Regions from separate parts of the Peribacillus sp. CSMR9 genome, predicted to be linked through region 1. Evidence: predicted binding sites of a transcription regulator. Region 1 holds the regulator's gene; the other holds the start of a gene.
The links. Region 1 encodes LexA, which represses DNA repair genes until DNA is damaged. Its sites were predicted from a motif close to CGAACATATGTTCG; they were not measured.

Region 1 (16,921 bases):
TGGTTTTGACTCATCATCTATTTAAATCAAGTTTCCCGATTCTATTTCCCGGGATAAGAAACTCGGATTTCCTGATATTTATTTTCGGATGGATTTTAATCGATTCCAATTTACCGGATAACTCCATAAACCATGTTTCATCCTTAGATAGTAAAGCCAAATCAATTAATGCCAAAAGATGACTTTCGTTACTGATTTCTAGATCAGGCAACTTTTCAGTCCATTTACTCGGAATCGAAATCGATTTCCCGACCGCTTTTTCATTGTCACTTTCCACCACATTCACTTTAACGATTTCTCGATTCGCGCTTACCGTTTCAATGTAACCATGGATAAGTTCTCCATCTCTTGATCTTCCCTGCACCCAATCCCCATTATTTAACTGATTATTTCCGGCCATTTTTAACACCCCTTTTATATTCTATTGTTATCAATTATTAACTGTAAAAATAAAATGTACAGTAGAGACAAAAGAAAAAACTAAATCAACATCACGGACATTGTTTAATTTTTTCCAAAAAAGTGCTGAGAGTAATATCTTCTAAATATTTTTCAAAATATAACTCAGCTTCATCGAAGATTTGATCCATGACTACCTGGGTATTGGAAGATATGACACATTTTTTCTCCGGATTACCTGTACACCACTTTGGCTTCAAGGTTCCATGCGAGACCGTTATATAAATATCTGCCAAACTCACCTCTTCAGGGTTACAGTCCAGAATATAGCCTCCGCCCACACCTTCTTTAGTCTTAACAAATCCTTTATTCCGTAAGCAGCTCATCATTTTCCGAATCCTTGCCGAGTTTGTACAAACGTTTTCTGCGATAGACTCACTGCTAGCCATATGATCTGGTAGATAAGCTAAATAGACCAAACTATGCACAGCTATTGTAAAATCACTATTCACTTTTTGCATCCTCCTCAAGGAGATTACTGTAATCTTAATATTTACAGTTGATAAAGTCAACTCAAAAAACTCAACTTTGTTGATCTGTTTATTATTGCAATGAAATTTCCCCCTATCAAAGGATAGAGGGCACTTCATCAGTTAGCTTTTGGAAAGCGGAACCATTTTTCACAAACTCGCCAAAATCTTATTGTTGAGAAAGATTCAATGCCGTATTAGCCGCTTTAAATTCACCTGCGCTTGCTCACTTATATCCTGAGGATGATAATATCCTTTTGAAACCATATAATCACTTATGATCCCATGTGTTTCTACAGCGGACCTAAGCTGTTCCCGTAATGCAGCCCTCAGTTCAGGTGAAGCTGTTTCAGTTACAGCGAAAGCCGCATTTCTAATTCCTGATTTGGCAGAAATCAGAAAGTCAGTTGCAATCACCTGATCGGTCATTCCACTCATACCCGCCATATTTTGCAAAAAATTGGTCATTATTTCCCCTCTCCTTGATTAACCAGAATTTCCTGTAATCTTTGAATTTGCTCTCTGCCGCTGCTGATGTCTTGTAATAGAATGTTTTTTAATTCCGTATCTAGAACTAATCCGTTCATTATAGAACTTTTAGATAGACAAAGGCTTTTGAAATTCAATATTTCATGCAACTCTAACGTTTCATGCAGTCCTAACTTTCCCATTAAAAGTATCTCTCCTTTCATTTACATTCACTTACTTATCTTTCGTTGTTCAAATGGTCTTATTCATTGTTTCTTAAAGAAGGTAAAACCTAGACCCCCTGTATACCAATGAGTTGAATAGGGAAAATTACTTTTGTTACATACACTTAGGGGGTGATTGGATGGAAAATGAAAAACTGGCCTTTCATGAGACCATGGAGACGCATGAAATAATAAATTTTAAAACAATAAGCTTGATGAAATCCAAATTAATGCAAGGAATTTGTTTCGATAATGATTTAAAGGCACTAATGGAAAAAGACGTACAGCAATCCATAATAGCCATTAATGAACTGAAAAGTTTTTACCAAGGTGCCCGAACAAACTATATACAATGAGGTGAACGTTATGGAAATGGATTATTTAGATCCCCAAGGCGCTGAACATATGCCTGAAATGGCTGATTCTTCTTTTGCCCTGGATTTCCTACTGTCAATCAAAAGCGGGATTCATACGTATGCAATAGCTATAACGGAAACAATAAGTCCAGAATTGGGACAAGCCCTATACCGGCAAATGGAGCAATCCATTGATTTACATGCCGAAATATCCGATTTAATGATAAGTAAAGGCTGGCTTTATCCAAATGATATAGGAAAGCAAGGTGAATTGGATTTGAAATCAGCTGAAATGGCAATCAGCATCGCTCGGATGAGGTTATTCCCTAACGATACAGATAGACTCGGGATGTTCGCAACGCCAAATAAATAGAGGAGGAAGTTTTATGAAAGCCGTAACTTACCAGGGCAATAAAAACGTGCAGGTCAAAGATGTTAAAGACCCCCATATCAAAAATTCAGATGATATTATCGTAAAAGTTACAACTTCAGCCATTTGCGGTTCGGATTTGCACTTGATTCATCAAATGATTCCAAATATGCCAACTGATTATGTTATTGGCCACGAGCCAATGGGAATTGTCGAGGAAGTCGGTCCAGGTGTAAATAAGTTAAAAAAGGGAGATCGTGTAATCATCCCCTTTAACGTTAGCTGCGGAAGCTGCTGGTATTGCGAGAACGACCTTACAAGTCAGTGCGATAACTCAAACCCTCATGGCGAAATGGGTGGTTTTTTAGGATATTCAGAAACAACTGGTGGGTATGCGGGAGGACAAGCAGAATACATGCGGGTTCCTTATGGAAATTTCACACCTTTTAAGATTCCAGAAGACTGTGAGGTAGAAGATGAAAAATTGGTATTACTCGCAGATGCAGCTTCAACTGCATTTTGGAGCGTAGACCATGCAGGAGTTAAACCTGGTGATACAGTTATCATTTTAGGCTGCGGTCCCGTTGGATTACTCGCTCAAAAATTCGCTTGGTTCAAAGGAGCGAAAAGGGTCATTGCCGTCGATCATCTCAACTATCGTTTGGAACATGCTAAACGGACAAATAAAGTCGAAATTGTTAATTTCGAACAATATGAAAACGTAGGGGAATATCTCAAAGAAATAACTAAAGGCGGAGCCGACATCGTAATTGACTGTTCTGGCATGAGCGGTAAAATGACTCCTATGGAATATCTTGCAACTGGCCTTAAGCTGCATGGAGGTGCCATGGGTGGTATTGTAATTGCCTCCCAAGCCGTGCGTAAAGCTGGAACCATTCAAATAACAGGTGTTTACGGAGGGCGTTATAACGGATTTCCGTTAGGAGATATATTTCAAAGAAACGTGGATATCAAGACCGGACAAGTTCCTGTTATCCCTTATATGCCATATCTCTATAACCTTATATCTGAAGGAAAGGTTGATCCTGGCGATGTCGTAACCCACGTACTTCCAATCGATCAAGCTAAACATGGTTATCAAGTATTCGATACAAGGACAGACGGATGCATTAAAGTGGTGCTGAAGCCCTGACATAGCAGTGATATTTTGTAGGTTACTGAATTTATTGACTCCAGGTACTATTGTTCAAGCTATTTAGCTTAGTTCACAAGTTCAAGTCCACTATTGCTTCTCTTCTAGTTCCAAAACCTTTATTGCTTCCCATCCTCATAAATTGTTACCAATGATATTCAAACTCCAAAATAAAAGCCACTTTTCCTGAAACTCGTCCAGGAAAAGTGGCTTTACGTTTAAAAAGGAAGATAAACTTAATTATCACTTAAATCAATTGAAGGTTCGATCCTTACGTGGTTTATCGTTATAACTTTACATTTATCCTATCTTTTTATAAAAACAAGGTTATAATAGCGGTATTTCATGCTTATTATTTTGTTTGTTGTTTATTCATGGCGCTCATCATTTGATTAATTTTCTTTTGGGATGGTTTCATACCCATTTGCATCATCATCATTTTCAGCATCTGTTCGTTAATTGGCGGATTTTTCTTTAAGTAATCCATCATGTATTTACGAGCGATGAAAAATCCCAGCACTACTCCAGCAATCAATGCCAGTACGCCAACTAGAATGTAAACCCACATACTATTTCCTCCTTCGTGTTGTCTAACATCAGTGTACTAGACCAAAGGTTATTATACAATACCCGCTACCGAAAAGTCCCCCATTTAGACAAATTTTCTTTCTTTTATCGGTTTTAACCAACCGTATTTTTCGTGTTCAAAATCAATGGCTAGAAAACTCGCTTCATATTTTCGAATGCATTCAAAGAAAGCCGTCTCCGCTTCATAGTCTCCTTCAGCTTTAAGCGTAATGGACTCATCCTGGATGATTAACACGCCTTTACTTGATCCGTTTGTTTTTTCTAAATAGTATTTTCCATTTTGAGACCAAAAATTCATCTTTTTTTGTAAACGTTGTTCAATTGCTACCTGCAACTGGATAATGGGGACTGTTTTGGTGACAAATTCGATTTGTTTTTGCAAAATACTCTTCAGTCTGCCCCTTGCTTGAATATACTCCAAAAACAAATTGAAAAATAGCTTTTCTCTTCCATAATAATGATGGGCAAATTCATCTTCGATTAAAAAGATTTGATAGGTTCTCATCAGCCAACGCCTCCTAGCATTCCTATTTTGGTCACCAGAACAACTTACCATCAGGACCTTCCATTATTTCTACCCTTGATGACTTTCCCCTTTAACTGACACGTTTAAACGAAAATTATTTATTCTCATTATATATTGACAAACTAAAAAGATATGTTGTTTGCTGGAGAAATTTTTTTCTTTTTTTGTCGAATGGATGCTATCCCAGAGAATAAGAGCACTTTCAACATACAATTAGAAGGTTCGATAAAAAAACTGACACCAAACTAGTTGGTGTCAGTTCCCCATTACTATTATTTAAGCATTTCTTTAACACGAGCAACTACATTTTCTACAGTGAAACCAAATTCCTCCATGATCTTACCGCCTGGTGCAGAAGCTCCAAAATGATTGATGGCCAATATTTCACCCTCATCACCTGCATAACGATCCCAGCCAAACGGTGAAGCCACTTCAATAGCTAGACGTTTTTTCACTGCTGGATTGATTACACTTTGTTTATATTCTTTAGATTGAGTTTCAAATCGATCCCATGATGGCATGCTGATTACCGAAACATCAATTCCATCGTTCGCTAAAGCTTTCTGTGCTTCCACAGCCAAGTTCACTTCAGAACCAGTCGCAAGTAGTAATGCATCCGCTTCTTCTTTCTTAGCAGCGGATATGATGTAAGCCCCTTTTGAAACACCATCATAAGCAGTTTCGGAAGTATCTTTTATTGTTGGCAACCCTTGACGAGTCAGTACAAGGGCAGTCGGTTTATTTGTAGACTCCATAGCCACTTTCCAAGCTGCTGCCGTTTCATTGCCATCAGCTGGACGGATTACCCCTAGGTTAGGCATTGCCCGCAATGATGCTAATTGTTCGATTGGCTCATGTGTCGGTCCGTCTTCCCCTACAGCAATGCTATCGTGGGTGAAGACATACGTTACAGGTAGTCCCATCAGTGCTGCCATTCTTATAGCAGGACGCAAATAATCAGAGAATACGAAGAATGTACCTCCGTACACTTTTAATCCACCATGAAGGGTCATTCCATTTAAAGCCGCACCCATAGCGAATTCACGTACACCGAACCATATATTACGGCCACTGTAATTACCAGGTAATAGATCTGTCTCACCTTTGATGGCAGTATTATTAGATCCTGCTAAATCTGCAGAACCACCAATGAAGCTAGGGACCTTTTTGGCAATTGCATTCAATACTTCTCCGCTTGAAGCACGGGAAGCTAATGTTTTTCCTTCTTCATAAACCGGAATTTCCTGATCCCACTCAGCAGGCAGTTCACCTTTGATTGCCAGCTCCAATTGCTCGGCTAACTCAGGGTGTGCTTCTTTGTAATTTTTGAACAATTCATTCCAAGCTTCTTCTTTTTGGGCGCCTGCCTCTACAACAGATTCATTGAAGTGAGAATAAACTTCTTCTGGAACATGGAAATCCTCTTCGAATGTCCATTTATAAGCTTCCTTAGTCAACTTCAGCTCATCTGCACCAAGCGGAGCGCCGTGAACAGCAGATTTACCTGAACGGTTTGGTGAACCGTAACCAATAACCGTTTTCACTTCGATTAATGTTGGACGTGCCTCATCGGTTTTCGCTTCTTCAATCGCTTTGGCAATTTCCTGAAGATCGTTCCCGTCCTCAACGCGGACATATTGCCATCCATAAGATTTGAACCGGTTTGCTACACTTTCACTAAATGATTGACTTAAGTCGCCGTCAAGGGATATATCATTAGAATCATATAAAACGACAAGTCTTCCAAGTTGCAGATGTCCTGCTAATGAAGCCGCTTCTGCAGAAACACCTTCCATTAAATCTCCATCCCCACAAATGCTATATGTATAATGATCGACCACATTATAAGATTCACGGTTATAGCTTTCTGCCAAGTGGCGTTCTGCCATTGCCATTCCGACTGCCATTGCAATACCTTGTCCAAGAGGTCCTGTCGTTGCATCTACCCCAGCGGTATGTCCGAATTCGGGATGTCCTGGAGTTTTACTTCCCCATTGGCGGAAGCTTTTCAAATCATCGATAGATAAGCCATAGCCCGATAAATGAAGAAGGCTGTATAACAGCATAGACCCATGACCAGCTGAAAGAACGAAGCGATCTCTATTAAACCAATCTGGATTTTTCGGGTTATGATTCATATATTCAGTCCATAATTTGTACGCCATCGGCGCTGCACCCATGGGCATGCCTGGATGGCCGGAATTAGCCTTTTCAATTGCATCTATCGATAATGTACGAATCGTATTGATAGAAAGTGCATCTAATTTATCTAACATATCGTAAAACATCCCTTCCTGTAATGTACCTCTTTATATTATAGTGACCAGCATAATATCACAACTAAAAACACTATTTACAACCCCGATATTACAATATTTTCTGGAAATTAAAGAAGTCCCCTATTTAGATTAAGCTAAATAGGAGAATACATACATGAATGCACTCCCTTTTTAATCCTTAAAGCTTAAAATGGGGTGTTTCATGATAATAGTCCAAGCATTAATGTAAGTTTCTTTTTTCTTTAATATTCTTTATCTTTTGAGGAGTGACGTCATTACCTTCTGGATCAACGACTTTCACGTGCTCCAACGTATCGGACATGGACCGTCTGAATGTTTCTAAATACTCACTTCTTAATTGGGTTTGCTCTTTCGCCTCGACTTCCGTTAAACCTTCAGCCTTTGCCTTTTTAGAAAGTTCATTAATACGGGCTATTTTTTCTTTTGATAGCATAATTTCGCTCCTTCGTAATCTGCGGATATTGTCATGGTATTAAAAAAAAAGCGAAATTACAAGTTCTATGATTGACTTTCCTGTATATTTAGTTGATGTTCGAGAAAACGCCTGTTCACCGTAGCTTTGGATACATTGTATCCAAAGCCCCTTAAAGTGGCTGCGATTTCTGCAAATGTCAATCCATTGGCCCGGAGTTTAATAATCTCTTCAATGGGAATTTCCATACGTTCCCTTCCAGTAGAATTCCTTTGGTTCTGAAGATTATTTTGAGGGCGGTAGCCTTTTTCAACGGCTCTTATCATCCCGCGTTTTATTTTTAGGTTATGTAATTTCCTTTGATATTCCTCTACAATACCGACTATCTGGATGACCATGGCATCCGAATCCGATAACTCTATTTCCCCATCGTGTGAGAGCGTATAAATTTTCACGTCTTCTTTAAGGATGACATGGAAAAGGGCTATTTTGGCATTCCCTCTTCCTAGTCTTGTTTCGTCCTGGATTAATAGAACTTCGGCTTCTTTGGCTTTAAATAGTTCGATCATGTCAAAAATGCCATCCCGGTTTAACTCATAACCGCTTTCCTGCTCCTTTATTATGGAAACAACTTCCATATCCAACTTTTCGGCCAATTTGACTAATTCATCTTCCTGCCTTGCCAATGATGTCTCCTGTGACTCTTTTTCTGTGCTAACCCTACAATAGATTATTGCCTTCATAATACCCTACCTTCACTGCTTACTGCTGACTTGCCAAATTCTGAACAAGTTCTTCCCCTTTAACCGGTATGACAATGACTTGACCAGGTTTAATCGAATCTGCCCTGACTCCATTATGCTCTTCTATCCAACCAATGAATTCTTTTTTTGTCAAATCAGCTTCATCATATTTTTCGGCAATTCCCCATAGGGTGTCGCCTTCACCTACTTCTATAGAAAGGAAATCTTTTTTTTGATCATTGTCCAATGTACAAGAGAATAAAATTGAAAAGATGAATACTGATCCAGCTAACAGAATCGTATATACATAATTTTTGTATATTTTTTTCATAAATATCCCTCCAAAGCGAATGTTCGTTCGTATGTCATGTCAAAATTATAATACGAACGTTTGTTTCAGTCAACAACTAAATTCGAACTTATGTTTGTATAGAGTTGGGGGCCATGCTATAATGGAGCAAAGAACATTGGAGAAGAGGTGCACATATGACTAAACTATCAAAACGGCAGCAAGATATCCTTGATTTCATTAAAGAAGAGGTCCGCCAAAAAGGGTATCCACCTTCCGTCCGGGAGATTGGCGAAGCAGTGGGACTTGCATCAAGTTCAACAGTACACGGGCATTTATCCCGCCTGGAAAGTAAAGGTCTGATAAGACGTGACCCAACCAAGCCGAGGGCCATTGAAATACTGAACTTGGAGGAAGCGAATAATATCCCCAAAGCTAGTGTCGTGAACGTGCCGTTACTTGGTAAAGTAACCGCGGGCATGCCGATAACTGCAATTGAGAACATAGAAGAATACTTTCCGCTTCCCGAAAGCATGGTTCCACATGATGACCATGTTTTCATGCTAGAAATCATGGGCGAAAGTATGATTGAAGCAGGAATTCATGATGGAGATTATGTCATCGTGAAACAACAAAGCAGTGCCAATAATGGAGATATCGTCGTGGCCATGACGGAAGATGATGAAGCCACTGTAAAACGATTCTTTAAGGAACCGGATTACATAAGGCTTCAGCCTGAGAACTCAAATATGGAACCAATTATTTTAAGAGATGTTTCGATACTTGGAAAAGTAATAGGCTTATATAGACAAATACATTAAAAGCGCTAAACGCGCTTTTTTTTGTTTGTTTAATTTATGTCCGAAATTCTATCATTATGCATTTGGAAGACTAGGGTTGAAATATTTTTTTAATAGAAGCGTGTTTTCATAGGAGTATTAACACATTATTCATTTATGGCGGTTGATAGGCAAAGTATCGCTTTCTGGATATATGTACTTTAGGAAAAATATGAAACCATAAAATTAATAAAGAGCGAGATAAAACCCCGCTCCCTGTAAATGTTCATTTCACTCTTAATCTTTGGTTCACTTTAATAAGGTTAAGATCGACCAATCCATTCCACTGTTGAATCTGCATTTGCGTAGAACCATATGCTTTTGCAAGCGCAGATACGGAATCCCCTTTTTTGACGATATGATAGACCTCTTCGATGCTTTCATCGTATTTAGTTAAATCGCTTGTTTCGATTAGGTTCGCCAGTTTTTCTATATATTTCGGATCCGAGGCGTAACCCGCATCGAATATTGCTTTGAGTGCTTTTTTGTAATCTTGTTCTCCAATGACGGCTGTATACAAACTTCTATTCCATGAAGTTCCCTTTACATATAGATTGGCAAGATCTCTTAGACTTTCTTCCCATGTTGGGTATTTTCTGAATTTGTTCCATACTTGAACGGATGCACCGTTGACGTATTCCATTGTTTGTATAATGACTGACTCGCCCTTAAAATCACCTTTTGTACCGAATATATTCTTTCCTTGATTTGCTAAAAAGCTTGTCCCATATCCACTCTCCAAACAAGCTTGTGCAATGATCACAGAAGGCAAAATTTTAAATTCCTTTTGAATTTTCAGCGCATATGGAGCAATTTCCTTAATAAACGTTTCCTTGCTCATTAGAACCTCCATTATTAAGACTCACTTTCTTAACTGGTTATCTTCATTCATATCGTATTCTAAACCATGAAAAGGGTGACAGCATGTCCAGCAAAAAAGGTACTGATATTTGGTTAATTGTCTTCACTATGATCAAAAAAGAGCAAGCATACATTGAGCGGCTTCACATTGAACTCTGAAAGTCTTCGAAACTTGTTGTATCAACTTTCATTGATCAATCGTTTATATTGCATTAATTAATATGGTATAAATCCTTTGTAAATGGTAAAAGTTAATTGTGAAAACTTCTAAGGTGGTGACATTATGGACTTCCCAACCATCCATACAAACTTTTGGGATGCAGTGATAGCCATTCCTACCATCATGACACTTACTCAACTTATTAAGGTCATGTTTCCAATTCCTCCAAAATTCATCCCTGCCATCGCTTTGGTTCTAGGCTTATTCATTTCCATTTTCATCAGCCATCGACACCATTTGGTTGCAGGAATTTTCATGGGCTGGTTTTATGGCTATGCAAGCATTGGCAACTATGCTGCTCTCAAAACTAGTATTTTGTCTTATAGAGAATCTTATCAAAAGTAGGATTGAACTATACATGATAGCACACGCCTCGGGTCATCAATCTTGTTTTTGCCAGGAGACCAAACTAGCTTATATTCCCATCGAACAATCCAATATTCATTCCTTTATGGCAATTACGGCCTAGCTTTTTACTTAGCTGAATCAACATAACCCAAAGTAAAGTAAATAAAACCAATTCACACCTCCTCACATTTCAACCTAAAAAAACCTCTCAATTAAGAGAGGGGATTTTTTGGTAAGTTCCACTACTTTTCAATATAGACCGAACGAATCAGCGTACGGGTTCTTTCAGGACCATTCATGCTTTTTTCCTTGACGTCAATTGTTACATTATAAACACCTGATTTAGGCACTTCTGGAAGGGTACCCGAAAAATTTTCGGTATCCATTTCCTGAATTGTGCTTTTTTCGCTAATTTCTTTCCCGCTTTCATCTATTAGATGAACCAGAAATGTTGTGCTGATTGGCCTTTTTTTATCATTCATCGGATTCTTAATGATAAATTTAGCATCTTTTTGCTTAACTTTACCAGCCATACTTAATATAATCGGATTCTTTTCGTTAAATTGTGCCGTGAAAAGGTATGCATCTTTTGGTGATTTAGTCTTCATTCGCACTCTCCAGTCACCAATTTCAAGTTTATTCCTATTAAATGTTTGTATGGTAGCACCATTAAAAAAGGAAGTTTGATTTTTTGCAGATTGAACTTTTAAGGAAGGTCTATACTTTTTATTAGATGGAGAAATCAATTCAACCTCGACATCATTTGTGGCAGTGTATATGGTTATATCACTTGGAGCTGCTTCATTTACATGGAAACTTTGTTCGTTCCAGACATTTTGTTGCAGGACATCTCCCAGGACGGTTTGCGAAAGAGCGGTTGTGATGACATCATCTTCAACGTTTTCTTTATAATTGACATTTAAACCAGGAATCCCAGCAATAGAAGTGCTTCTTAAATAGGGTTCAATCCTTGAAAATACAGCTGAACCTATTCGAATATTGTCGTGATCATAGTTGGGATCCGTAAATAAATGTGACGCGTAGGGTATTTTCGTACTCCATACATTCACTAAACCATCATTTTCTCCATATGAAGATAAATATTGTCCACCCATTGATAAAGCGGAAAGAACCGGCCCTCTATTCATACCGGCCACGGTGAAATACATATTTTTCCGGGCGTTAACATGGTTATCCGTGACAGAACGAAACTCCGCCATTTTACCAACCTGTAAAGAATAAGTTCCTTCATCTTTTTGGCCCAATAGGGAACCAAGCCAGCCCGCATACCAGCTATATGCCAAATCAGCCAAGTTGGAACCGTGATGAGGGGAAGCTAAAGTGATGACCCTTCCAACATATTGGTGTGCTCCAAAGTGTACTAGAGCCGCTTGGGTGTCTGGCCCCCCCTTGCTGTGAGCTATAATATTTACTTTTTCGCCCCCGAAATGGTTACTGATTTCTGCAAGCATTTGAGCTAGCAGCCTTCCGTTAGCATATTGGCTAACTGATCCATTTCCAGCAGAATCGTAAAGCTGTACAAAAACCGTTTGATAGCCCGCTTCGTATGCCTTAGTATACATATCATTGACACCGTGATAGTCCGTTTCACCGTACCAGCTGGCTGAATTGCCATTTTTACCTTGGACAAATACGATCGGTGGTTTATTTGGGTCAAGATTGGGAGGGGTACTTCCCAGAAACCAATCCCCTGGGTTGAAAGTTTCGGATGGCGGCTTCAATTTTCCCGCTGAGGAAAAGCTCGGCTTTGCCATAATTAATATGGTTAGTATGAGGACAAGAAAAACGACATAATTGATTACATTCCTTTTCAATTGTTATTCTCCTCCCATGGTATTTTTCGAATTCACCTATTATCAATGCCCTCCTTTACGGGTCTCCTATATCATTCATTAGTTTATATTTGTACTTTTTCCTGCCATTACCTGCTAACTTCATAAAAGATGGGAAAAAAAAACTAGAAGAAAATTATATATATAGAGATAAAGTATGAAGATGTTAAAAAGAGTGCGCCTTGTAAAAAATCCGGGTTAGTTTGATGCCTACATGAGTTTATCTGGTTCACATCACTTCCTGAACGATTGGCTTCAGAAGAACTTATGAAGGATATGTTAATAGCGATTGCTAGTAAACACGAAGAAAAAAAGAAAACAAGCCCTTCTCCTGCAAAGGATAGAGGGCTTGACTTTCTTATGAACAACATTATTAATTTTTCCGTCGAATATGCCACTGTCCAATTGCCCCTAATCATGTTGTTTTGAAATCCGTCCTTTGTAAGAAATAAATCACAGCAATTGGCTGTCATAATAGAATTCCAGTATCAAACGGCTATTATATACAAATGATCGATACATTTCACTTAAACAGCTCTCATGATACTCCATCAAAATGTTTCCCCCTGTGGGTGAGTCCATAACAATTGGGTCCGCCATCGAAGTACATTTCCATAAAAACACTACCAGCATGCCGATTCGGAGTTTGGATTATTAACTCCGTTAAGCACTTACCCCTCCCCCATCATACCTGTATTTCACCCTGAGAACTGGATAATTGACTTCAGTGATAAGCTCATCCTTTCGATTGTACAGTTTGAATACACCGTTGTGTACGATAATATCCTCAATGATTTCTCCACGAATTTCCTTTCCAATCGCAAAGGTGCTAACAGCAACTCCTACTGCAACTTCAATAGACCTAATTTCTCTTTCCACTTTTTTCACCTTCTTTCCATTCTCACTCGAATCATCATAACCATGAACTTTGTCCCTTGGCAGGTTAGGATTACTATTGATTAGATTTTTCATTCCAGGAATGGCTTCTCTAGTATAGACACACAATATCGATTGAACTTTCAACTACATTTGAAGTGTAGATGAGGGTCAAAAAAAATGATATCGTCGATGGAGAATCCTACACATTCAGCGAACATATACGCCTTATCGATTCGCAGAGGAATCTTATATTGCTCATAGTCAATGTAGGTCCTCTTGGCCATTTTTAGCACTTTAGCCATTTCCTCTTGGGTTAACCCTTTATACTTCCTCGCTTGTTTAAGTGTAAACTTAACGTTTGTCATACCTTGTCACCACCTATCTAAAAAAATGATATCACACTTGAAGTATAGTTACCAACGATTTTTTGTAAAATTCACGCACTTTAAGTTTACTCACTTTCACTCATAGTGTATATTCAAGTTAGAGGTGAAGAAATATGCACATTGGTGAAAGGATTAAAATGTTAAGAAAAGAAAGAAAAATGACACAAGAAGATTTGGCAAACATATTAAAAGTGGCCCCAACGGCAGTATCAGCATGGGAATCCGGACGGAATAAACCTTTAATGGATAAATTGAGCATGATATCCACATGCTTCGAAATCCCGCTATCCCACCTCATTGAAGGAGCACCTATCATTAGAAATGATCCTGCAATGGAATTTTTAAATGAAAAGAATGTCAGATTAATTGGTGTCTATGGAAATATACCTGCCGGAGAGCCTAACTTTACCAACGAATATATAGAAGCGTATATGCCGACGTTAAATTCCATGCTAAAATCGAACAAGGAATATTTTTTCCTTAGAGTAAAAGGCAACAGCATGAACAAAGAATTCAGTGACGGATCATTGATCCTCGTTGAAAAAACAACCTACGTCGACAGCGGAAAAATTGGTGTGGTCTTAGTAAATGGTCACGATGGTACAGTCAAAAAAGTGATTATCAATGAAGAAAACATCACACTCATCCCCTGCAGCACGGATCCTTTTTATGAAGAAAAAACCTATCATATCAAAAATGATAGAGTCCGAATTTTAGGAAAAGTGGTACAGGCCATTAAAATATACGATTAATACCCAACTCTAGGGTTTCATTGGCAAATTAAAGAAAAGCTATAATACATAGATTAATTCAATTCGTTAAGCCAAACATTTATCCACTTATACATATTAGGTACAAGCCATTTTGGTTTGTGCTTTTTAATATTATTTTTTATGAGTGAATGCATTCGGCAACTAACTTCGCCCAGGACGCTTTTTTCAATCTCCTTGCTTTTCATGCAGACTAAACCATTTTGTCAACCCAGCCAAGGTGCTCCATTATTTTTCCCAGTAAATGTTCAACCAAATAAGAAAAACCTTCTGTATTTGAAAATCTAATTTTCATTTTTCCATTCTCCTATGCCCTTACTTTTTATTCTTTGGTCCACCAGCCTATATAAGAATCGTATAATGGGTTGATACGTATTTGCCTCTGTAGCTCTAGCAGGGAAGAGCGCCGGAAAACATTGTAGCCACCTGGTCGCAAGGTAAGGGTTTCAGAAGCACCGAAAAGCAAATAAGCTGAGGCAGGTGGAATTCCGCCGGTGAAAATCCGTAGGGAAGCGTGTTCTCCCCTAACCTAAGCTAACGAAAGGAGTGCGAGTGCGGGTTCGAATCCGTCAGGGGCTTGTTTCCATGATGAACTGCGATTTATAGAATGGCTTTACGCCTATTGATCTCCCCTTTGTATCACGGGTTATAGCTTGTCCTTCCGTTAAAAAAGTTCCCCTTATATGGCATACCATTCAAAGTCCCCTTTTGCCTTCTGCGCAAATTTATGATTTGTGAAGAGGCTGTGCCATCGCTGTCTTTCAATCTTTAATTTCCCCGTTTATCAGTTTTAGAATTGCTTTTTAATAATTCCCCAAAAAACAGTTAAGGTTAAAAATATATTCAATATATTCACAAAGGCTTCCGCCATTATTGAAAGAATGGCGGAAACGGGAAAAGTCCCTCTCTTTTTAGAGAAGGACTACCTGCGTGATGTGCTTTCTGGAAGCTATAAATAATTTAACCAGTCAACTATAAATTATTCATTTCACCCGCAATTTCTGCTCTACGGTAATGGTGAACTGGCTGTCAAGATCGTTCCAATCCTTAATTTGCTGCACTGTACTGCCATATGCCCCGCTTAAGGAGTATACAGTGTCCCCACTAACGACAGTATGGTATACCGCTGTAATTTTCTTGGTAAGATTGAAGCATTTAACTATACCGTTTACATGTCCGCGAGCCAGTGTTTCAATAAAGGATGCCATTTTTAATTTGGCTGCGTCATTGACATTATCGATAAATCCATTTTCAGTCAGGAGTGCGGGCATGTCCGTTTCACGGAGCACATGTAAATCGCCTGTTTTTTGTCCCCTGTCTTGAAAGCTGATAAGCTTCATGACCTCTGAATGAATATGATCTTGATACGTTTTCGTTATCTGGTTGGTTGACGTATAAACGTAATCCTCATACCCAGTGCCTCCGCCAGCATTAATGTGAATGGAGAGGTAGAAGTCAGCTCCCCAAGCGTTCGCTTGATTCGTCCGATCGTCTAAAGAGGGGTACGTATCTTGGGGCCTGCTCATTTTTATAGAAACGTTATTATATTCTATTAATAATATGTCTTTGATTCTAGTTGCAATAGATAAAGTTAAATCCTTTTCTCTCAATCCATTACCCACTGATCCTGAATCCGTACCGCCGTGGCCGGGATCAATAAATATTTTTACCATTTCACTCACCTCTATTAATCTTATGTTGCACATTAACAAATGCCTGTACACATAACTACCGGATTAAAGAAAGTTTCATAATATTAGATTCGGTTTCCTCACTAGGTCTACGGTTAACATGAAATGCGTTCTTCCTTTTCCCTAAAAAAAAACACCTCTCCTGGTGTTTCAGTCTGTAGACAAACTCGATTTTCATCGAGTTTGCCTACAGTTTTTTATGGCTTGTACAATTTGAACGTTGATTGGAATGTAGGGAACTCGCTTTCCGCGGGCGGTCCGTCCGCCCTCTGCTTGCGCCTGCGGGGTCTCCCATAGACGCGCTTTTCCCGCAGGAGTCTCACACACCCGTTCCAATCAACTTTGTTATAAAATTTAGATAAAATCTCTTTTGCCTTCAGTCTTTTTTGTTTTAAAATGGCAGGATTAAAACATTCCCTACAATGCACGAGAATCTTTTTGACTTCTTGAAAAAGCTATCTTCTATTATTTTACTTTGGTAAAATTGAACTATAACTTAAATCAAATAGAGGTTCCATAATATATGGAATTCACTAATCAGGTTCTTTTAAGGATGCTGATACATGGAAACAAATGAAATTAAGGATTTGGATAATGTTATGACCGAGATTTAATCCCGTGAAATGGACCTTTATTCAAATTTATAAAAAAGGATAACGACTTCATTCATACTTTCGTTGAAGGGGATTTCATTACAAAATCAATCACTCCAACTT
Region 2 (16,921 bases), on a different contig from region 1:
CAGGGTCTGTCCTCCCCGGTGAAAAGGATAATTCCGTTTTATCCGGGCATCGAGATACCATTTTTAGAGATCTGGGTGAAGTCGGTAAAGGTGACTTGCTGATAGCCAAGACAAAAGCTGGTACGTTTACATATAAAGTGAGGAAGGTTCGTATCGTCGATGCAGATGACCGTACCGTGATCGTTCCCAAGCCTAAAGCAACACTTACAGTAACAACCTGCTATCCTTTTTCATATATTGGTAGTGCACCGGAACGATACGTATTGGTTGCCGATTTATTGAAAACGGAAATAGATAAATGAGATATGGGGGCTGAAGTTGTTCAGCCCTCTCTTCATAAATCTTAAAAAGATTGAGGTGGACAAGCTGAGTATGGATAAACAAGCGCAGGAAAAGTTTTTTCGAATCTTGAAAGACACTTATGAAACGACAGTGAACAAGGAAAATATATCGATTAACGAAGTCATAGATCATCTAAAGAATGAACTGACTCGGCTATACCCAAAATGCCATTAAAAAGACCTGCCGCATATTTGGGCAAGTCTTTTTTCATAAAGAAGTTTGCTGATCCCTCTCAAGCATTTCCTCTTTCGTATATATGATTTGCATTGGATTTCCCCCGACGAAAGCTCCCTCTGGAACATCCTTATGGACTAGCGTCCCTGCAGAAACAATCGCTCCATTACCAATTGAGAGCCCTGGAAGAATGGTCGAATTGGCTCCAATCAATACCTCATCCCCAATGACTACATCTCCTAAACGATATTCATGAATCAAATATTCATGAGCGAGAATCGTCGTATTATAGCCAATGACTGTATTAATTCCCACGGATATTTTTTCAGGAAACATCACATCCGGCATGACCATCAAAGCAAACGAAGTATGCTTTCCGACTTTCATATGTAAAAAAGTCCTGTAAAGCCAATTCTTCATACCCAGAAAAGGCGTATAACGCGCTAGCTGTATCACCACAAAATTCTTTACGACTTTCCAGAATGGAACGGTCTTATACACATGCCATAGTGAATTTGCCCCCTCAACTGGATAGCGGAACGTGCGTCTCATTTTCTATCCTCCATGAGCTTTTCAACCTCAACGATATTCAATAAATCTGCCATCTGCTCAAGCATATAGTCAGGATGGTAACTTTCCAAAAATTCACGGCCTTTAATGGACCATGAGACCCCTGCCGTTTTTGTCCCTGTGTTTTTCCCGCCCAAAATATCATGATAACTGTCACCAATCATGATCGCTTCCTCAGGAACCGAACCGAGTTGATTTAAAGCTTTTTCCAAAGGCTCTGGGTCCGGCTTTGCTTTTTCAACCTCATCCAGCGTGACCACCACTTCAAAGAACTGATCCAGTTTGCTTAATCTCAGACCCTTTTCGACGACATCACGTTTCTTTGTCGTAACGACCGCCAATTTATAGCCGCTCTGCTTCAATGTTTGAACGGTTTCGAATACCCCGTCAAATTGTGTGACAAGCAAATCATGGTTCTTCCAATTATGCTCCCGATAGAAAGCGATCATTTCATCCACTCGTTTTGGATCAATGGACGAAAAAGTATCAACCAAAGTCGGGCCGATGAATGTAATGATATCTTCCCGATTGAACTTTCCAGGACAAAAATGATTTAAAGTTTCTGTAAAAGAGGCGATGATCAATTCATTTGTATTGATCAACGTCCCATCAAGATCGAATAATAATGTAGTTATTTTACCGTTCATATACAGCTCCCTTTCTCTGTACTCTGTCAGTCCGATTCCAAATATACGCAACTGCCATCGTTAGAACAATAGCCGTGAGTAAGCGAATAAATAACAACGGCAAGACCGGAATCCCCAGTGGAATGAAAATCAGTGTGTCTTCTACAACTGCATGACAGGCAACTAAAAAGATGAATGCAATCGTCATATCCTTCTTCGAGACATTATCTTCTTTCGCTGCTTGAATCATTACGCCTGCCCCATATGCCAAACCAAGAGTCAAACCTGTCACGAAAGGCATCGAAGCATTCGGCTTCATCCCCAAGACCTTCATAAATGGAGCAAGGGCTTTTGAGAAGGCTTCCAGCCATTTCAAATCTTTCATGATTTGAACCACTACCATTAGCGGAATAACGATGACCGCCAGCTGGGCGATTCCGGAAAGGGCCTGGATGACCCCATGTAAAAGGATTGCACCCGCTCCGGTAATCTCAACAGTCTCCCCGATAGCCACTCCATGGGCCATTTCAGATCCGCCCTGCCAAACAAAATTGATGACGATTGCTGACAACAGCGCGAGCCCGACCCTTACTGTTAATATAATCCACAGCTTGACACCGGTTTTCATCGCCACACCTGACTCGATCAATAAATTATGTGAAAAAGATAGCATCATAGCGATAATGAAAACTTCTTTAACAGTCAAATCAAGCGTTAATATGCCCGCTATCGCTGCATACAAATTCAGGAAGTTCCCTAACACGAGCGGAATGGCCGCTTCCCCTGGAAGACCGATCAGATTCATTAAAGGAGCTATCAAGTTGATGATAAATGGTAATACAGGCGTATATTGAAGCACAGTGACGATCAGAGTAACTGGAAATATGACTTTTCCTAAAGACCAAGTTGTATTCAAGCCAGATAGAAGTCCCTTTTTAACCGAATCCACTATCACTATGCCCTCTCCCTTTACACATATTCCCTATTCATCTAAATATCTTTTGACTGCTTGCCCACTGACCCTTCTATAGACCACTAAAACAATGGCAACAACTACTAACACAATCGAGATCACTTGTGCGATCCGCAGTGATTCCGTCAGCATCAAACTATCCGTCCGGAATCCTTCAATGTAACAACGGCCGATGGAATACCATATCACATAGGTTAAAAATAGTTCACCCCTGCGCAAGTTCACTTTCCGTAAACTTAAGAGAATGATTACACCGACGATATTCCAAATCGATTCGTACAAAAAGGTTGGGTGATAATATGTACCGTTTATGTACATTTGATTAATGATGAAATCAGGCAAATGCATATTTTCCAGGAATGACCTTGATACTTCTCCCCCATGTGCTTCCTGATTCATGAAATTCCCCCAACGGCCAATTGCCTGCCCCAACAATAAGCTCGGTGCAGCAATATCCGCCAGCTTCCAAAATGAGACTTTCTTGACCTTGGCAAAAATTATGGCAGTTAACACCGCTCCAATCAATGCACCGTGTATGGCGATTCCGCCATTCCATATTTTTATGATATCCCCTGGGTTTTGTGAATAGTACTCCCATTGGAAGATGACATAATATATACGGGCACTAATGATCGCGATTGGGACGGCAAACAAAATCATATCAGTGAATATTTCCTTATCAAGACCTCTTCGCTCAGATTCCCTTAAAGCAATGATAAGACCCAGTAATACACCAAAACCGATGATTAGTCCATACCAATGTACCTGGATAGGGCCTAGATCAATTGCTATTGGATTCAGTGGCTGTATTCCTTGTTCCATTTTGTCCCCTCTTTTCCTATATACCTTTTAAAATTCATCATGTTCCGGATCTGCAATTGCATGATTCAAGCGATCTGAAAACTGTTCTGCAGCATTTACTCCCATTCGTTTCAGGCGGTAATTCATGGCTGCCACTTCAATGATAACAGCTAAATTTCGGCCTGGACGTACAGGTACGGTTATTTTCGTCACTTCTGTATCGATGATTTTCATTTTTTCTTCATCTAGACCAACCCGGTCATACTGCTTGTTTTTTTCCCATAGTTCCAGATTGATGACGATTGAGATCTTTTTATTGCTCCGGACTGCACCAGCTCCAAAAAGTGTCATTACATTAATGATTCCCAACCCTCTTATTTCAAGAAGATGTTCGATTAAATCCGGCGCATTCCCGACTAGCGTATCCTGGTCTTCCTGTCGGATTTCGACGCAATCATCCGCTACGAGACGATGACCCCGTTTCACTAATTCCAAGGCTGTCTCACTTTTACCGACGCCGCTTTTACCGGTGATCAGCACACCTAGCCCATAGATATCCACCAATACACCATGAACAGCAGTAGTGGGTGCCAATCTACTTTCAAGGAAATTGGTCAAACGGCTGTATAAACGTGTTGTCTTCATACTAGACCTCATCACAGGAACGGATTCCCGCTCAGAAGCTTCAATCAACTCTATCGGCACTTCCTGACCACGCGTAATGATGATGCCTGGAGTAAAGTCCCTGCATAACTCTTCCATCCTTTGTATTCGCTCCGGTTCATTCAACCGATTAAAAAAGGACATCTCCGTCATACCTAAAAGCTGTACTCGATCCGCGGGATAGTAATCAAAAAAACCGGCTATTTCAAGTCCTGGACGAGATAGATCACTCGTCACAATTGGTCGGTTAATTCCTTCTTCCCCACTGATAAGTTCTAGGCCGAACGCTTCAACTATATCCTTTGTACGGACTTTTGCCATATATCTTTCCTCCTTTTGGAGCGATGCTATTTCTAGAGATACTTTTACTATTTTAGCATTTTTCTGTTAATAACCAAACAAAGCATTATCGATTTATTGATTTTTTATTCACTTCCTTCGGCTGATGGCAGCGGGAAGGTCCCTGTGAATAGGAAAAAGATGAGATGAACATACATGAATCCTTACACTCGTTTCATGCCAATATAAGAAAGCCCGCCAGTTTATATCGGCGGGCTCACTTGTAGACAAAAGTAGTCGGAAAACGTATCTTTCAACAAATGATGTTCCCGAACCAACTCCAAAGCCTTCAACTACTTAGGTATGGTTTCTATCTAAATTCAATAAAAAAGTTGATTGGAGAGGAGCGTGCGGCAGGAAAAGTGCGTCTAGGGGAGAACCCCGCAGGCGCAAGCCAGGAAAAGCGATTGTCTGGAGCGGAAATCAACATCCAAATTGTACAAGCCATAAAAAAAATGTAGGCAAACTCGATTTTCATCGGGTTTGCCTACATTCTGAGCCCGCCAGTTATATCAGCGTGTTTTATTTTTCTTCAGGAAACCGTTATCGCAGCAGTCTTGGTTTCTGCAAAAACATGAAGAACAGGGACCTCTTCTTTAACCGTTTTAAACTTAAGGACCTTTTGAACGACATCACTTTTCTCTTCGATGATGGTCATTCCTTCCAAGCTTACATTAAAGCTTCCTAAGTTAGATTTTAACTCTCCTTCAATCGCCTTACCTTGTGGCAGGATCAGCTGGACTTTTCCTGTAACTGACTTAGCATGTATTGAATCGCAATCCATCCCTGAATTTGTACAGACGATTTCCCCATTGAAAGTTTGAACATCCACTTTCTTGAAGTACCCATCGGCATTAATCGCTCCATTCAGGGTCTCAGCTTCCAAGTAATTAAAGTTGGTATCTGAAATGGTGATCATTCCATTACCCGTTTCAAGCTCACACGAATCACCTGTACCCTGCATGATATGAATGGCACCATTCGCTGTTTTTGCTTTAAGGTTCTCTGATTTCAATGACTCTGTCGTGATTGCACCATTGAACATCCTTACATGAATGTCATCATATTCCTTCCTTGGAATGTACATGATCATATCGACCTTTATGGATTTTTCACGAACCTTGAACTTCATCTTTCCATCCTCGATCGAAAAATCGACTTCCTCCAAAAAGTTTTTCCTAGCTTCTTCCATATCCTCCACCCGGTATACCTTAGCTTGGCATTCAACCCGGACATCATTCTGATTCCATGTAGCGATTCTTATTTTCCCATTTGCTATATCTACATCAACTTCATTTAGAAAATCATAATCATGCTGAAAAATATGACTGACCTCCACAGATTTCCCGAAATTGAAATCAAGGTCTGTTTCTTTGATTTTCTTAAAAGCAGTTTCAACGAAATCAATAATCTTTTCTTTCGATGACTGGATATTCTTCTTAAACGTATCCTGAGTGCTTCCTTCGCTTTGCTTATCCACGACAACCGTCGATAATTCATTTTGTAATTTCTGCTCTTTTGCTTCACTTTCCTGACTAGCTTTTTCTAATTCTTCTAAAAGGCCCATAGCTTCTTCCGCTGATAGCTTGCCATCTTGAATCATTTCTAAAATTTTCTTTCTTTCCTCCTGCATGAACATTCCTCGCTTTCTCCTATCATTTTATTTATACATACGCCCAGATATCTAAAAAGTTTCATAAATACCATTTTTCCCATCATTCGACAAAGGAAAATGACAATTTCCGAAAAGGGAATTGTACGATTTCCCCGGAAATATCTTGTTTACCTATTGTTTAATCAAATGATTGATTAAATGCACACTGTCATTTTTCTACAAAAAAAACAAGCCGGCCGGCTTGTTCTTTTAAGCATGTTCATGCTCTTGTTCTTTTTCTTCAATCCAATTTTCCATACGAATTTGATCACGAGTCAGTACTGGTTTTAAGTATTTCCCCGTATATGATTCGGACACTTCACATATTTTTTCAGGTGTACCATAAGTGACGATCGTTCCGCCCTTGTCTCCGCCTTCCGGACCTAGGTCAATAATATGGTCCGCCGTCTTGATGACATCCAGATTATGCTCAATCACCAAAACTGTATCCCCATTGTCAACCAGCCGCTGCAAGACCTCAAGCAACCTCGCTATATCGTGGACATGAAGTCCTGTAGTTGGTTCATCCAAGATATAAAAGGAGCGCCCAGTGGAACGGCGATGCAGTTCAGAAGCAAGTTTCACCCTTTGCGCTTCCCCCCCTGATAAAGTGGTCGCAGGCTGTCCAAGCTTGATATAACCCAAGCCAACGTCAAAAATCGTTTGTAGCTTACGTTTGATTTTCGGGATATTTTCAAAGAAACTAACGCCTTCCTCAACTGTCATATCGAGAATGTCAGAGATGTTTTTCCCTTTATATTTCACTTCAAGCGTTTCCCTGTTATAACGTTTCCCATGACAGATTTCACAGGGGACATAGACATCAGGGAGAAAATGCATTTCAATCTTGATAATGCCATCACCACGGCAAGCTTCACAGCGGCCGCCCTTCACATTGAAACTGAACCGTCCTTTTTTATAACCGCGGATCTTCGCTTCATTAGTCGAGGCAAAAACGTCACGAACATCATCAAATACACCTGTATAGGTAGCTGGATTTGATCGTGGCGTTCTACCGATCGGTGATTGGTCAATATCAATGACTTTGTCTAAATGCTCAATGCCCTTGATCTCACGGAAATCTCCTGGTCTAGCTTTGGCCCGATTCAGCTTTTGAGCCAAAGACTTATGGAGGATCTCATTCACCAATGTACTTTTCCCTGATCCCGAGACTCCTGTAACGGCTGTAAAGACTCCAAGAGGGAATTTTACATTAACATTTTTCAAATTATTTTCCTTGGCTCCCTTTATTTCAATGACACGGCCATCATTCTTCCGGCGTTCCAATGGCAAAGGAATGAATTTCTTCCCTGCTAAATATTGGCCCGTTAACGATTTAGGATTATTCATGACCTCTTCCGGAGTCCCAGCGGCCACTATTTCTCCCCCATGGGCTCCTGCTCCAGGACCAACATCGATCAAATAATCCGCTGCAAGCATCGTATCTTCATCGTGCTCAACAACAATCAGGGTGTTCCCGATTTCGCGCATATTCTTTAACGTTTCAATTAATCGATCATTATCCCTCTGATGCAGCCCTATTGATGGTTCATCTAAGATGTACAGGACTCCTGTCAATCGGGAACCGATCTGCGTCGCCAATCGTATACGTTGCGCTTCGCCGCCTGATAATGTTCCTGCCGCCCTGCTCAACGTCAGATATTCCAAACCTACATTGGCTAGAAAACCGAGCCGCTCATGAATTTCACGTAAAATCAATCTCGCTATTGCAGCTTCCTTTTCAGTCAGATCAAGCTTATCGAAAAATACTAACGCATCTTCCACTGATAAAGCTGTTGTTTCACTTATATGGGCCCCTTGTATGAGCACAGAAAGACTCTCTTTTTTCAATCGGTGACCCTTACAGGTTGGACAGTGGTGTTCTGACATATATTTCTGCATTTGCTCACGAATAAAGTCTGAACTCGTCTCCTTGAAGCGCCTTTCAATGTTTCTTAAAACTCCTTCAAAAGGAATATATCCTTCTTGCACTCTTCCAAAATCATTTTTATAACGGAAATAAATCTTATCTTTACCTGAACCAAGCAAGACCTTCTCCAATTTATCTTCCGGTAAATCTTTAACGGGCATATCCATATCTATCGCATAATGGTTGGCTACCGCTTCAAGAAGCTGGGGATAATATTGAGAACTCGTCGGCTCCCATGGCGCAATAGCATGCTGACGGAGGCTTAATTCCTTATTCGGGATGACCAGATCACGGTCCACCTCAAGCCTCGCCCCCAAACCATCACAATCCGGGCAGGCTCCAAAAGGGCTATTGAAGGAGAACATCCTCGGCTCTAACTCTTCAATCGAAAATCCGCAGTATGGACAAGCATGATGTTCACTGAACAGCAGCTCTTCTTCACCCATAACGTCAATGATGACCTTGCCTTCGCCAAGCTTCAAAGCACTTTCCAGTGAATCTGCCAGCCGCGCCATGACACCCTCTTTAATGACGATCCGGTCTATTATGACTTCAATCGAATGTTTTTTATTTTTTTCGAGAGTGATCTCATCACTAAGATCATGCATTTCCCCGTTCACACGAACTCGGACATATCCTTGTTTCTTAACTTCCTCCAAAACCTTTGCATGTGTCCCTTTTCTGCCTGAGACAAGCGGTGCCAATACCTGAAGCTTGGTTCGCTCAGGGTAATCAAGGATGCGGTCCACCATTTGCTCAATCGTTTGTGAGGTGATTTCAATATTATGGATCGGACAGGTCGGCCTGCCCACCCGTGCATATAACAGCCTTAAATAATCATAGATTTCCGTAACAGTCCCTACGGTTGAACGAGGATTTCGACTGGTCGTTTTCTGGTCTATGGAAATGGCTGGTGACAAACCTTCAATCGCATCGACATCCGGTTTATCCACTTGGCCCAAAAATTGACGCGCATAAGCGGACAGTGATTCCACATAACGTCTTTGCCCTTCTGCATAAATCGTGTCAAAGGCCAAGGAAGACTTTCCAGATCCGGATAATCCGGTTAGCACAACAAGTTTGTCTCTCGGTATCGTGATATCAATATTCTTTAAATTGTTGGCCCTGGCGCCTTTTATCACAATTTTATCCATTGCCATGTTTCGTCACCCTTCCGCTTTTAACTCTAGTAATAAATCACGTAGCTCGGCAGCTCGCTCGAAGTCCAGTGCCTTAGCAGCTTCCTTCATTTCTTTTTCCATGCTTGCCATCACTTTAACACGCTCTTTTTTAGGGAGCTTCGCGAGGCTTGGTGCAAGATCTTCTTTATACGCTTCTCCTTCTTCGGCTACATGTGTGGCCCTGATGGAGTCTCGGATATCCTTTTGAATGGTTTGAGGCATTATTCCATGCTCTTTATTATAATTTTCCTGTATTTCACGGCGCCGCCTCGTTTCATTGATGGCAAGTTCCATCGAATTCGTGATGCGGTCTGCATACATGATAACGTGGCCGTTTGCATTACGGGCTGCACGGCCCATCGTTTGAATAAGCGAACGTTCCGAGCGAAGGAACCCTTCTTTATCGGCATCCAGAATGGTCACTAATGACACTTCCGGAATATCCAGGCCTTCCCTTAATAGATTGATTCCGACAAGTACATCATATTTGCCCATTCGCAGTTCCCGGATGATTTCTATCCTGTCTAAGGTCTTCACTTCCGAATGAAGGTATTGGACCTTGATGCCAATTTCCTTTAAATAATCAGTTAAATCTTCAGACATCTTTTTCGTTAAGGTCGTAATGAGGACACGTTCGTTCTTTTTGACCCGCTCCTGTATTTCACCGATCAAGTCATCTATCTGTCCTTCAATTGGCCGCACTTCAATCGTTGGATCCAGCAATCCGGTTGGACGGATGATCTGCTGAACCATTTCTGGCGTATGTTCGAGTTCATATGGTCCCGGAGTTGCCGAAACGAATATGGATTGATGGACCTTTTTTTCGAATTCTTCAAATCTTAGAGGCCGGTTATCTTTTGCAGACGGCAGACGGAAGCCATGATCGACAAGCACTTGCTTTCGTGCCTGATCTCCATTGAACATGCCCCGGATTTGCGAAAGGGTAACGTGTGATTCATCCACGACCAATAGGAAGTCCTCTGGAAAGTAATCCATTAAAGTGTAAGGTGTCGCACCTGATGGGCGAAGCGTTAGATGGCGGGAATAGTTCTCTATCCCTGAACAAAAGCCCATTTCCCGCATCATTTCCAAATCATAACGGGTCCGCTGCTCCAAGCGCTGTGCTTCAAGAAGTTTTTCATCTTCCCTTAATTCCTTTAATCTCTCTTCCAGTTCCATGTCGATATTCTGAATGGCTATCCTCATTTTCTCTTCTCGGGTTACGAAATGGGAAGCTGGGAAAATAGCGATATGTTCGCGTTCACCTGTGATTTCACCAGTCAGGGCATCGACTTCACGGATACGGTCTATCTCATCTCCGAAAAACTCGACCCGTACACAATGTTCATCGCGTGATGCCGGGAAAATTTCAACCACGTCACCGCGAACGCGGAAAGTTCCCCGTTGAAAAGCAATATCATTCCGCTCATATTGAATATCCACGAGCCTGTGGAGCAAGGCATTTCGGTCTATTTCCATGCCTGTACGGAGAGAAACAACCATCTCCCTGTACTCTTCCGGAGAACCCAGCCCATATATGCACGAAACACTGGCAATGATGATGACATCTTTCCTTTCGAACAATGACGAGGTTGCCGAGTGACGCAGTTTATCGATTTCATCATTGATGCTTGCATCTTTTTCGATGAATGTATCAGTGGAGGGAACATAAGCTTCTGGCTGGTAGTAATCATAATAGCTGACGAAGTATTCAACGGCATTATTAGGGAAAAACTCTTTGAACTCACTGTAAAGCTGCCCTGCCAACGTTTTATTGTGGGCAATGACAAGTGTCGGTTTATTGATTTGTTGAATAACATTCGAAACGGTAAACGTTTTCCCTGTCCCCGTTGCCCCCAATAATGTCTGCATTTCCTTTCCCTCTTTAATGCCTTCGACAAGCATTTCAATTGCTGCAGGTTGATCTCCTTGAGGAGAGTATTTTGAGACTAACTCAAACTTATCCTTCACCAAGCATAGCCTCCTATTGAAATATTTTTATATGAAAACGGGACATGAGCATATCCCTTCTATTTATTCCGGTTTAAGAAAGTATATATACTCATTCTACCACAATAGCCTCAAAACAAACCAGCAATAAGCGAACATCCATTCTATTTTTTGGTTTTATGGACTCATAGTTTGTTGAGGGAAATGGAAAGTTTTTAGAAAAAAAAAGCACCTTTGATGTCAGGCGCTCTTGGATGTTCGTTTCATCATTCTTTTTGATAACCAAAATCCCACTGTAAGGGATAAGGCATCAACGATGATCAATAAGTTTGTATGCGTATAACCTTTATATGCAGAAGCTGTAATCAAGGCAACAGTTAAAACAAGGCCCACGACATTGTTATAGGTGACTCTTGAAAATAGCATGACAAGTAGACAAGGAAAGAAAAGGGCAGAAAGAATTTTAATCATTTTTTCATCTCCTTTATAAGAGAAAAATAGAGTAGTTTCAGTTTAAATGATTATGAAGTTTTTTGCCAATTAATTTCCCACTAGTTTTTCAAAAGCATCCTTAGAAGATCGTTCCACCCACCCATCCATCAATTATGCCCATAAAAAAAAGAGGCAAACCCCTTTTAAAGGGATGTTTGCTTCTTTTCAGACCAATCAATATGGATCGGCTTCATGTCCTTTTCTAACTGCGACCTCCGGGTTATCCGTTCCACCCAGAGGTTTTGAAGATTCAGTATTTTCAGAAGCCGAGGCTAATCCCTCTTTCAATCTGCGGCCATACTCTTCATCAGCCTCTTCAGCGAGGGCAATCATTTTTACCTGAATGCGCTTGTCGGCAGGAGCCAATGCCGACACTAAATTGGAGATTAAATCATCTTTTTCCCAATCTTCGAATTCACGGAATGTTTCACCGGCCTGCTTCGTATTGCTTTGGCGATCGATTGTCTCACGGACAAGTTTCCCTTCTACCATAGGTGTATACTCCTTGCCCGTCTGTTCAGCTTCTTTCAAACCGCCAACTGTTGATGGTTCGTAGTTGATGTGGGGGCTTTGGTCCCCCCTGCCAACTTCATATTGCATCTGTCCGCCAGTCTGATTCGTGGCTGTCCGTTTCTTTGGAGCATTAATCGGTAATTGCAGGTAATTCGCGCCAACACGGTGACGCTGTGTATCGGAATAAGAAAAAGTACGTCCCTGTAACATCTTGTCATCCGAGAAGTCCAATCCATCCACTAGGACACCCGTGCCGAATGCAGCTTGTTCCACTTCAGTGAAATAGTCTTCCGGATTCTTATCCAATACCATCGTACCGACATGCAGCCATGGGAATTCATCTTTCGGCCAGATCTTTGTATCGTCCAGTGGGTCAAAATCCAATTCAGGATGATCGTCATCACTCATGATCTGTACGTTTAGATCCCATTCCGGGTAGTCCCCACGTTCGATCGCTTCATATAAATCCTGTGTGGCATGATTGAAATTCGTAGCTTGTATTTCATTAGCCTCTTTCTGTGTCAGGTTCTTGATCCCTTGTTTCGGTTCCCAGTGATACTTGACAAGTACGGCCTTGCCTTCCTCATTCACCCATTTATAAGTATTTACCCCTGACCCTTGCATCATGCGGTAATTGGCAGGAATGCCCCAAGGGGAAAAAACAAACGTAATCATATGAAATGTTTCTGGGGAGCTGGAGCAAAAATCGAAAATCCTTCTTCCGTCCTGGATATTCGTAACCGGATCCGGTTTGAATGCATGGATCAGATCAGGGAATTTCATGGCATCTCGGATAAAGAATATCTTCAGATTATTCCCTACAAGATCCCAGTTCCCATCTTCCGTATAAAATTTTACGGCAAACCCCCTGGGATCACGTAGCGTTTCCGGTGACGTCCCTCCATGAATAACAGATGAAAATCTCACGAATACCGGTGTTTTTTTACCTTTTTCCTGAAAAACCTTCGCTCTCGTATATTTTGAAATCGGCTCTTCCCCTGCTTTACCAGTCGGAACAAAATAACCATGTGCACCTGCACCACGGGCATGCACGACACGTTCAGGAATCCGCTCCCTATCGAAGTGGCTGATCTTTTCCAGGAAATCGTAGTTCTCAAGTGTACTTGGACCTCTGTTCCCTACAGTTCTAAGACTCTGGTTATTCGTTACGGGGTGCCCTTGCCTGTTCGTTAATGTTTCTTGCGCTTCATCATTGGTTTTTTTGGATTTATCAGACAAAAAAATTCCCTCCTTTGTTAATAAAAGCCAACATACTATACTTTCCCCTATTCCCTTTATTTCACTCTTCAATCTTCAAATTTAATAGAAATCAGATAAATAATTGCTTTTCTCCTATATGTGAATAAGTATATTTTCACTCCATTAATAACGCCGCTTCATAAAATCGAAAAAACATATAAGGAATCGAGGTACAAAAACGCGTAATTTGCAGGATATTAGAGCTAATAAACAACTGCCATTTTAGTTGGATCAGGATTCATTCCCAATCCTACGGAAGAAAAACTGTTAGCACCCAGTAACTATCAAGATACGCTGCAAACGGGATTCATGATGGATTGAAGCTTTAGAAGCATGAAGGGAGCATACCCATTTTTGTATAAGCTAGCAAAACCCAAATATAATGAAGTAAGGATAAAAAACAAAAAGCGGGGTGCCTTCATTGGACGAATCAATATTAGGAAGACTTGGCAGGATGATGACTGGAAAAACCAGTCGTTGGATTGTCATTGCTGTATGGATAATTACAGCAATTCTATTAACCTTCACATTGCCTGCAGTAAATGATCGAACAGCGAATAATGCCGCTGACTTGCCTGCAGACTCTGCTTCTGTCGTGGCTGATGAACTTATTAACGAAGAGTTTCCGAATTCTTCAGGATTACCGGCCCTGCTGACATGGCATCGGGAAGGAGGACTGACAGCAGCCGACTTGGCCGAAATCCAGTACATCTCCAAAGAACTTACAGATAACCCACTTACACAGCAATCTTTTTTACCACCGCTTCATGACATCCCATTGCCTGCTCTGCAAGAATCAGTTTCAGAGGATGGAACGACTTTCGTACAGCCGCTTTTCTTTAAGGAAAAGACCGGGACTGCCATTCTGGAAAAAAATCTTGGAACCATTAATGAAATAGTATCGGAACGCATTGGATCGGACCCATTCAAGGTCCCGACGGATTCAGATGAATTATCCCTTCGAGTGACGGGCCCTGTAGGGATATCCGTCGATGCAACGGGATTATTTTCAGGTGCTGATTTCCAATTGCTTTTAGCGACTGTAATACTTGTACTTGTTGTCTTATTACTCATTTACCGTTCCCCGCTTTTAGCCATCATCCCGCTAATCGGAGTAGGCTTCGCCTATCTTGTCACAAGTCCGATCCTTGGATACATGGCAGACCATGGTTGGATTACAGTCGATTCACAGGCCATTTCAATCATGACCGTATTATTATTCGGTGCCGGAACGGATTATTGTCTATTTTTAATCTCTCACTACAGAAGTGAATTAAGGACTCATGAAAGTAAACGGGATGCCATGATCGCGGCATTCAAAGATTCATCAGGCGCCATTGCGATGAGCGGCCTTACGATCGTCATTTCCCTACTAACATTGCTTGTAGCCAAATACGGAGCCTATCACCGTTTTGCTGTACCATTCAGCTTGTCCATTTTAATCATGATGGTAGCGGCTTTAACACTTGTACCGGCATTGCTTTCTGTATTCGGTAGGGCTTCCTTCTTCCCAATCGTTCCTCGCACACCAGAAATGGAAGAAGCACGTGCTAAGAAAAAGGGAAAAGCCGTCAAAAAACTTAAAGGATCAGGCCGAATCGGTAATTGGATTGGTCATATCGTCACAACCAAACCATGGATCGTCATTCTTACATGCCTGATCATCTTCAGTGTTTTAGCTGGATATTCTTCGCAAATAAAATATTCATATGATATTCTCTCTTCTTTCCCTAAAGATATGAACTCCCGGGAAGGCTATACTGTCATATCCAACTCTTACTCACCAGGCGAACTGGCACCAGCCACAGTGGTTGTCGATACGGATGGTAAGGATATCGATTTGTCGGATGCATTAAAAGGGATGAGCATCGTTGAAAGTGTTGCTGATCCAGTTACAAGTAAATCAAATAAAAATCTGCAATCCTATGAAGTCACATTCAACATAAACCCATATGATATCGAGGCCATTGATTCAATTCCAGAAATCCGCAATATGGTGGAGAAAGAATTGAAGGCGGCCAATGTCTCTTCAGTTGATGAAAAAGTTTGGGTTGGCGGGCAAACTGCGACACAATTTGATAAAAGGGATACCGTAAAAGCCGATGAATTCATGATCATCCCGATTATCATCGTCCTGATTTCCTTGCTCCTTTTAGCCTACTTGCGATCTATGACAGCCATGGTGTATTTAATGGGAACAGTCATACTCTCATTCTTTGCGGCTATGGGCTTAGGCTGGATAATCTTGCACTATTTCATGGGTGTGGATGCCATAGAGGGGACAATTCCACTTTATTCATTCGTATTCCTGGTCGCACTTGGAGAAGACTATAACATTTTCATGGTTTCAAGCATTTGGCGCAAGAAAAAAACGATGCCAATCAAGCAGTCCATAAGAGAAGGCGTTACAGAAACTAGCGGTGTGATCACTTCCGCCGGAATAATCTTGGCAGCCACTTTTTCCGTTCTTGCCACACTTCCCATTCAAGTATTGGTTCAATTCGGGCTCATTACCGCCCTGGGTGTGTTAATGGACACATTCATCGTACGCCCTTTCCTGGTTCCTGCGATAACCGCCCTACTTGGCCGACGTGCCTTTTGGCCGAGTAAAGTGACTAATCAACAAGTGAAACAACATGACAATTTATAAAGAAAGGTAATCACACCTCTTCTTAAAAGGCCCTGTGCCCCTTAAATGCACAGGGTTTTTACACGTTTTCTAAATAAAGGAAAACTTTCAGTTGACACTATTACTTTCACCTCTTATAATTACATTAAGTTCAAGTATCTCAAATTAAAGATATATAAGTTCAAGATTAATATTCAGGAGGAATAACCATGACCAATACAAAATGGACAGTCGACCCTACTCACAGTTCTATTGAATTTTCTGTAAAACATATGATGATTGCTAAAGTAAAAGGTAGTTTTAGCAAATTCGAGGCAATCATTTCAGCAAATCCATCGGATCTAACAACTGCGGATATCGAGTTTACCGTTGATGTGGCCAGTATTGACACACGCAATGCAGATCGGGATAATCACTTGCGTTCTGCTGACTTTTTTGATGTAGAAAAAAATCCTACATTATCATTCAAATCAACAAAAATAGTGAACACGGATGATGAATACGATGTAACAGGTAATGTAACCCTTAACGGAATCACACAAGAAGAAACTTTCGCCATCACCTTCGAAGGCCAAGGAAAAGATCCATGGGGTAATGAAAAAGCAGGCTTTAGCGGAAAAGGGAAAATTAAACGCAGTGATTATGGTTTAACCTATAACGCAGCATTAGAAACAGGCGGCGTACTAATCGGGGATCAAATCACTCTAACCATCGAAATCGAAGCAGCTAAAGAAGCTTAATGAAAGAAAGAAGCAGCCATCCCTAGGATGACTGCTTCTTTCTACATTTACCGGATTTACGAATTCCTCGTTTTATACAGTAAA

Region 2: a site for LexA is predicted at 11,356-11,369, ahead of uvrB (excinuclease ABC subunit UvrB). Genes of this name have one in related genera too.

Annotation. Positions count from the first base shown of each region.
Region 1 is NZ_JAOPHO010000013.1:9,271-26,191, reverse strand. Features, by position in the region: gene N9I19_RS09060 (IDEAL domain-containing protein) at 14-400, opposite strand; gene N9I19_RS09055 (RrF2 family transcriptional regulator) at 492-911, opposite strand; partial or broken gene N9I19_RS09050 (spore coat protein) at 1,099-1,397, opposite strand; gene N9I19_RS09045 (hypothetical protein) at 1,397-1,600, opposite strand; gene N9I19_RS09040 (spore coat protein) at 1,762-1,977, shown strand; gene N9I19_RS09035 (spore coat protein) at 1,988-2,350, shown strand; gene N9I19_RS09030 (zinc-dependent alcohol dehydrogenase) at 2,364-3,500, shown strand; gene N9I19_RS09025 (YneF family protein) at 3,853-4,068, opposite strand; gene sirA (sporulation inhibitor of replication protein SirA) at 4,153-4,593, opposite strand; gene tkt (transketolase) at 4,887-6,890, opposite strand; gene N9I19_RS09010 (DUF896 domain-containing protein) at 7,114-7,347, opposite strand; gene N9I19_RS09005 (YneB family resolvase-like protein) at 7,413-8,069, opposite strand; gene yneA (cell division suppressor protein YneA) at 8,089-8,400, opposite strand; gene lexA (transcriptional repressor LexA) at 8,556-9,179, shown strand; gene N9I19_RS08990 (glucosaminidase domain-containing protein) at 9,424-10,038, opposite strand; gene N9I19_RS08985 (hypothetical protein) at 10,342-10,623, shown strand; gene N9I19_RS08980 (esterase/lipase family protein) at 10,869-12,401, opposite strand; gene N9I19_RS08975 (hypothetical protein) at 13,143-13,451, opposite strand; gene N9I19_RS08970 (helix-turn-helix transcriptional regulator) at 13,499-13,723, opposite strand; gene N9I19_RS08965 (LexA family protein) at 13,858-14,496, shown strand; gene N9I19_RS08960 (N-acetylmuramoyl-L-alanine amidase) at 15,498-16,187, opposite strand.
Region 2 is NZ_JAOPHO010000004.1:97,188-114,108, reverse strand. Features, by position in the region: gene N9I19_RS04825 (class D sortase) at 1-302, shown strand, start outside; gene N9I19_RS04820 (YwzD family small protein) at 373-516, shown strand; gene N9I19_RS04815 (acyltransferase) at 550-1,068, opposite strand; gene ppaX (pyrophosphatase PpaX) at 1,065-1,733, opposite strand; gene N9I19_RS04805 (nucleoside recognition domain-containing protein) at 1,723-2,667, opposite strand; gene lgt (prolipoprotein diacylglyceryl transferase) at 2,695-3,507, opposite strand; gene hprK (HPr(Ser) kinase/phosphatase) at 3,535-4,470, opposite strand; gene N9I19_RS04790 (DUF4097 family beta strand repeat-containing protein) at 5,021-6,127, opposite strand; gene uvrA (excinuclease ABC subunit UvrA) at 6,353-9,232, opposite strand; gene uvrB (excinuclease ABC subunit UvrB) at 9,239-11,224, opposite strand; gene N9I19_RS04775 (CsbA family protein) at 11,444-11,674, opposite strand; gene N9I19_RS04770 (catalase) at 11,870-13,447, opposite strand; gene N9I19_RS04765 (MMPL family transporter) at 13,923-16,118, shown strand; gene N9I19_RS04760 (YceI family protein) at 16,307-16,837, shown strand; gene N9I19_RS04755 (FecCD family ABC transporter permease) at 16,894-16,921, opposite strand, start outside.